2 regions of the Devosia lacusdianchii genome follow, and region 2 is predicted to be linked to the other one. Evidence: predicted binding sites of a transcription regulator. Region 2 holds the regulator's gene; the other holds the start of a gene.
What was found. Region 2 encodes PhoB, which activates phosphate uptake and scavenging genes when phosphate is short. Its sites were predicted from a motif close to TGTCATNNANCTGTCAT; they were not measured.
Positions count from the first base shown of each region.

Region 1: the regulator PhoB is predicted to act here: its motif matches at 1,682-1,698, upstream of MF606_RS20685 (DUF2794 domain-containing protein).

Region 1 covers NZ_CP092483.1:4,188,332-4,191,689, reverse strand. The annotation lists gene acnA (aconitate hydratase AcnA) at 1-74, shown strand, start outside; gene MF606_RS20695 (GIY-YIG nuclease family protein) at 245-583, shown strand; gene MF606_RS20690 (DUF1223 domain-containing protein) at 700-1,437, shown strand; gene MF606_RS20685 (DUF2794 domain-containing protein) at 1,771-2,118, shown strand; partial or broken gene MF606_RS21735 (GNAT family N-acetyltransferase) at 2,120-2,563, shown strand; gene MF606_RS20680 (GNAT family N-acetyltransferase) at 2,639-3,136, opposite strand; gene MF606_RS20675 (Bax inhibitor-1/YccA family protein) at 3,237-3,358, opposite strand, start outside.
Region 2 covers NZ_CP092483.1:2,943,788-2,947,145, forward strand. The annotation lists gene pstB (phosphate ABC transporter ATP-binding protein PstB) at 1-163, shown strand, start outside; gene phoU (phosphate signaling complex protein PhoU) at 178-879, shown strand; gene phoB (phosphate regulon transcriptional regulator PhoB) at 1,002-1,703, shown strand; gene MF606_RS14520 (ABC transporter ATP-binding protein) at 1,893-2,654, opposite strand; gene MF606_RS14525 (FecCD family ABC transporter permease) at 2,651-3,358, opposite strand, start outside.

The DNA of each region.
Region 1 (3,358 bases), 1.2 Mb from region 2:
CGGCCAACGAGCTCGATTACTACAAGAATGGCGGCATCCTGCACTACGTGCTGCGCAGCCTCGTCGCCGCGTAAGCTACGGCGTTTCCCGATACAGAATGGCGGCCTACTCAGGCATGTCGGGGTGTCGGTGGCCGGCGCTGATCTCGAGCGCCAACCCAAACTCGATGTCACCCCGGCCTTGAGGCGGGGCCCATCCTGGGATGCCGGTTGCCGAGCCGAGGGCGGCATGCTTGGCTGCATCTATGGAGTGCTCTTACTACGTCTACATCCTCGCAAACCGAAAACGCGGAACGCTCTATGTGGGCGTGACCAACGATTTGGTGCGAAGGACGCATGAGCACCGCGAAGGCGTGGCCGCCGGATTCACGAAACGGCACGGCTGCAAGCACCTCGTGTGGTTTGAAACACATACCGACATTGAGGCGGCAATTCTGCGTGAAAAGCGCGTGAAGACGTGGCTGAGACCGTGGAAGGAGGAGCTCGTCGAGGCGAGCAATCCGGATTGGCGGGACTTGTGGTGGGATATCATCGGGCCTCAGCCACCAGATCTCGGGATGGGCCCCGGCTCAAGGCCGGGGTGACATCCGGGGTGGTGTGAGGCCAGTGGCACGCCTCCGCTCCACGCCCCCCGAGAATCTCCGCCTCTCACCCTCTTTTGACTGGCGGGCGTCGTCGGGGGCGGCTTACAACCGTGCCCATGACTTTCCGACCCTTTTCCAGCACCATTCTCGGCGTCATTGCGCTCGCGTTCCTGGTCCATCCGGCTAGCGCCGACAGCACGCGGGTGCGGCCCAAGGCGGTGGTGGAGTTGTTTACCAGCCAGGGCTGCGCATCATGCCCGCCGGCCGATGCATTGCTCACCAGCCTAGCCGAGGATGAGGATGTGGTGGCGCTCGCCTATCACGTCGATTACTGGGACTATGTCGGCTGGCAGGATACGTTCGGCAATGCCGATTACTCCGATCGCCAGCGGGCTTACGCCGAAAGCTGGGGCTCGTCGCGCATCTATACGCCGCAAATGGTGGTCAATGGCGCCAAGGGCGTCGTCGGCTCGCGCCGGGGCGAGGTGCATGGCGCTCTTGCCGAAGCGAGCCTGCCACTATCGGTTGATGTCGTGCGCGACGGCGACATGCTCAAGATCGCCATTCCGCCCAATACCACGCTGGAGAATGCGGTGGTGTGGATGGTCACCTATCTCGACCGCGCCGATGTCAACATCGATACCGGTGATAATGCCGGCAAGTCCATGGTCTACACGCAGGTGGTAACCAACCGCCAGGTGCTGGGCATGTGGGAAGCCACGACCGGCGCCACTATCAAGCTGCCTATTCCCGAAGTGTTGGCCGATACCAGCACCGGCATCGCCGTTATCGTGCAGCAGGAGCGCGACGGGCTGCCAGGCCCGATTCTGGGCGCGGCGGCCTTTGAGCGCTAGGCAGAAAAAATCCCGTCCTTGGGGGCAAGGACGGGATAGAGACTGACTGGTCAACTAACTAATAGGGGCGGCTGACACCCGGGCGTCAAGGTTTGGGGGCTCGGTCGGCCCGGATGCCAGCCACTGGAGGCAATGGCTGTACCCTGGCGGACCAATCTGGCGCGTTCAGGGACAAAGTGTGACCGAAATGGGGAATTTCACCCCAGCGCATTTGCCTGCTCGACGCCCTTGCATCGCATCGCGAATGCCGCAATCATGACATAGCGTTGACAAGTGGAGTTCATCGGAACGGTGCAGGGTCGCACGCCGAACGACAGAAGCGTTCCGCTCTCGCTGGTGCATGCCGGCGAGCCCTCGGCAAATGCCGCATCCAGCAAAATCCCTGCTATCGTCGCCTTCGACCGCAAGGAGCTGGCGCTGATCCTCAACGTCTATGGCCGCAAGGTCGGGCTGGGCGAATGGCGCGACTACGCCATGGACTTTTTGCGCGATCGCGCGGTGTTTTCGATCTATGCGCGTGTGTCGGAACGCCCGCTGTTCATCGTCGAAAAGTCACCGCGCCTGCGCAACAGGCAGGGGCAATACTCAGTCACCAACCAGCAGGGACGCATTCTCAAGCGCGGCCATGAGCTGGGCCAGGTGCTCCGCGTCCTCGATCCGCAACTGGCGGTAGTGGGATAGTATGACCCTGGCAATCCGCCGGGCCATTCCCTCGGACGTGCCCGCCATGAGCGCGGTGCTGACCGCCTCGATCACCGAACTCTGCGCCGCCGACCATCATGGCGGAGCCGACGCCATTGCCGCCTGGACGCGGAACAAGACCGAGGCGGGCGTCGCCGCGACGCTGGCCAATCCGGACCAGCAGATCTATGTGGCCGAGCGACACGGTCAGGTTGTGGCGGTCGGGGCGGTAACGTCAGGCGGCGCGATCAGCCTCAACTATGTCGCGCCTTCCGCCCGCTTCACCGGCGTCAGCAGCGCCATGCTGGAGCGGCTTGAAGCGGCGATCGTTGCGATGGGGCACAGGGAAGGGCGATTGGAAAGCACCATCACAGCCAGAGCATTCTATGAAAACCGGGGCTGGCTGGTCTATGGCCCGCAGGCCACTGGCCGCATGGTCAATGGCTATCCTATGCGCAGCCATTGCTGCCCTAGCCGCTGGCAGGCTCAGCGCTTTGCTCCGTACTATCCATGCCACGGCCTAGAGCGCCAGCTGCAGATGGACGATGTCGAGCCAGCGATCGAACTTGAAGCCCACCGCGTCATAGCGGCCGACATGGCGGAAGCCGAATTTTTCGTGGATGGCGATCGAATTGGCCGTTTCCGCGGTGATGACGGCGATCATCTGCCTGAAGCCGAAGGCGCGCGACTGGGCGATGAGCTCGGTCAGCATGATCCGGCCCAGGCCCTGGCCGGTGGCGGCGGGGTCGAGATAGATCGAGTCCTCGCAGGTGAAACGGTAAGCCGGTCGCGGGCGATAGGTCGAGGCATAGGCATAGCCCAGCACCTGTCCAGCCCGTTCGGCGATGATCAGCGGATGGCCGAGTGCTACCAGGTGGCCGAATTTTTCGGCCATGGCCGGTTCGCCCGGCGCCTCGGTATCGAAGGTGATCGCGGTCGTATCGACGTAGTGCTTGTAAATCGCGGTGATGGCGGTCACGTCAGACCAGCGGAACGGGCGCAATTGGATATCGGACACGGCAGGCTCGGCAAAAAGAAAGGACCGCAGCCTTTGTAGGCTGCGGTCCGAATTGTCGTCCAACCAAATTCCTTGATTCTGCGATCAAGGGACCCGGTGCTTACTCGCGATTGCCGAACAGGCGGAGCAGCATCATGAACAGGTTGATGAAGTCGAGGTAGAGGCTCAGCGCGCCCATGATGGCGCCCTTGGCCAGAACTTCGTGGCCGTGAGACTCGTCGT
Region 2 (3,358 bases):
CATCGTCATCGTGACTCACTCCATGCAGCAGGCTGCCCGTGTGTCGCAAAAGACGGCCTTCTTCCACCTGGGCAATCTGATCGAGGAAGGCGTCACCGAAGACATCTTCACCAACCCGGTCAACAAGCAGACCCAGGACTACATCATGGGCCGCATCGGCTAAGGCGAGGAATCACAATGGCTACCGAACACATCGTTTCGTCCTACAATGACGAGCTTGTTGCTCTCGCCCAGACCATCGCCGAAATGGGCGGGCAGGTCGAAGTCGCGATCGAGAACGGCACCAAATCCCTGCTCAAGCTCGACCGCGAGCTGGCCGACGTCACGATCATTGCCGACCAGCGGATCGACGACATGCAGCGCAAGATCGATGACATGGCCGTCTCGATGATCGCCCGCCGCCAGCCCATGGCGTCGGATCTGCGCGCCATCATCACCGCCATCCACGTCGCTTCCGATCTGGAACGCGTCGGCGACATGGCCAAGCAACTGGCGCGCCGCTCGCTCAAGCTCGAGGGCATGAGCCTGCAACCCACCTTCTACAACGGCGTCAAGAACATGACGGCGCTGGTGCTGCGGCAGATCAAGGAAGCGCTGGATGCCTATTCCAACCGCGATTCCGCCGCCGCTATCGAAGTGTGCAACCGCGACGACGAAGTCGATGCCATGCACACCTCGCTGTTCCGCGAACTCCTCACCTACATGATGGAAGATCCGCGCAACATCACGCCCTGCACGCATCTGCTGTTCTGCGCCAAGAGCCTCGAACGCATCGGCGACCACGCCACCAACATCGCCGAGCGCGCCTACTACTTGCAGACCGGCAAGCAGCTCACCGCCGACGTGCAGGAGCTGCACCGAACCCAGATCAAGGCCTAAGCCGCAAGAAGCGCTGAAGCCTCCCAACCACCGGCCCATACCTCCCCCTTGATGGGGGAGGCTAGGAGGGGGTGGAGCCACACGCACCGACGTGGTGCCAAGAGACCCGACGGGAGCCACCCATGCCCGCGACCATCCTCGTCGTTGAAGACGAAGGCGATATCGCCATCCTGCTGCGCTACAACCTCGAAGCCGAGGGCTTCCGCGTCGTCACCGCCGAAACCGGCGACGAGGCCCAGCACGCCATCCAGGAGAAGCTGCCCGATCTGATCCTGCTCGACTGGATGCTGCCGGAAATCTCGGGCATCGAACTCTGCCGCCGCCTGCGCGCCCGCGAGGAAACGGCCCGCGTGCCGATCATCATGCTCACCGCCCGCGGCGAGGAAGAAGAGCGCGTTCGTGGTCTTGCCACCGGCGCCGACGACTATGTGGTGAAGCCCTTCTCGGTGCCCGAACTGGTCGCCCGCATCCACGCCCTGCTCCGCCGTGCCAACCCGAACCTGGTCACCGCTGCCCTCAAGGTCGGCGACCTGGAGCTCGACCGCACCACCCACCGCGTACGCCGCGCCAACCGCGACGTCCACCTCGGCCCCACCGAATACCGCCTGCTCGAATATCTGATGCGCCATCCGGGCCGGGTATACTCCCGCGAACAACTGCTCGATGGCGTCTGGGGTAACGACGTTTACGTCGATGAGCGCACCGTCGACGTCCATATCGGCCGCCTGCGCCGCGCCATCAACCGCGGCCGCGAATCCGACCCCATCCGCACCGTCCGTGGCGCCGGCTACGCCTTCGACGAGAGATTTGCCCAGGTGGCTTGAGCCCCTTGGGCTTGCTGCTCTCACGGTGCCGTGCGGACGCGCAACCGATCCCCCATGGACCTCATCCTGAGCCTGTCGAAGGACGAGGTCGCGGCCACGGCTTGCCGGGGGCCCAATGACGCGTCATCCACCAGCGCAGCCCCTCCCCCTATCGGGAGGCTGGGAGGGGGCGTTCAACAAAGACACCCCTCACAGCGGATAAAACTCGATCCGCGGCACGCCCTCCTCCAGCCGCACGGTGGCGCCCACGCCATAGACATCAGCGATCCGTTCCGCCGTCAGCACCTCGGCCGGCGATCCAATCGCCACCACCCTGCCCTCGGCCAGCATCACCAGCCGGTGGCAGTAGCGCGCCGCCAGGTTGAGGTCATGCAGCGCCGCCAGCGTCGTCGTCCCCAGCCGCCGCACCAGCGCCAGCAGCTCGAGCTGGTGGCGGATGTCGAGGTGGTTGGTCGGCTCGTCCAGCACCAGGAACGGCGCCTCCTGCGCTAGCGCCCTCGCCACCAGCACCCGCTGCTTCTCGCCGCCCGATAGCGTGCTGAAGCTGCGCCCGGCGCAGTGGGCCATGCCCACCGTATCGAGGCACCGCGCCACGATCGCCCGGTCCTCCGGGCCGTCATTGGACAGCACAGCCTTGTGCGGCATGCGGCCCATGGACACCAGTTCACGCACCGTGAAGTCGAACTCGCCGGTGCGTTCCTGCGCCACCACGGCCATGCGCCGCGCCGCCTCGCGTGCCGAGAGCCGCCACACGTCGTCGCCCAGATGCAGCACTGCCCCGCCCATCGGCTTGAGCACCCGGTAGATGGTGCGCAACAGGCTCGATTTGCCGCTGCCATTGGGACCCACCAGGCCCACGAACTCGCCGTGTTCCACGCCGAACATCACCGAATCGACGATCCGCCGGTCCGCCGCCTCCACCGAGACGCCCTTGACCCATACCTGGTTCATGCCGCCTCCCGCTTGCGGCGCTGCGTCGCCAGCATCCAGATAAAGAACGGCCCGCCCAGCAACGCCGTGATCACGCCCACCGGCAATTCCACCGGAGCAAAGGCCATGCGGGCGATCACGTCGACCCAGATCAGGAAGATCGCGCCCACCAGCACCGCCACCGGCACCACCCGGCGGTGATCGCTGCCGACGAGCATGCGCACCACATGCGGAATGACCAGGCCGACAAAGCCGATCGCCCCGCTCACCGCTACCATCACGCCCGTCAGCAGCGACAGCACCACGAACAGCACCAGGCGCAACTGGCCGACATCGACGCCCAGCGTCCGCGCCGTCTCGTCGCCAACCAGCAGCGCATTGAGCGCCCGCCCGTTGACCGCCAGGTAGATCGTGCCGATCAGCAGCGCCGCGCCAGGCAGTCCCAGGTCGCTCCAGGCGGCTCCACCCAGGCTGCCCAGCAGCCATTCCATGGCGTTGCGCGCCAGCTCGCGATTTTCCGAGGTCAGCACGATCAGGCTTGTCAGCCCCGACAGCGAATAGCCGCAGGCCATGCCGGCCAGCACCAGCCGCAATGGCGACATCTGCCCCCCGGCGATCGCCACCAGGAACACCAGCACGAACGATACCAGCGCGCCGGCAAACGCCCCCGCCGGCACGGCATAAAGTCCAAGTCCGGCCAATGCCCCGGTGCCCAGCACCAGCAC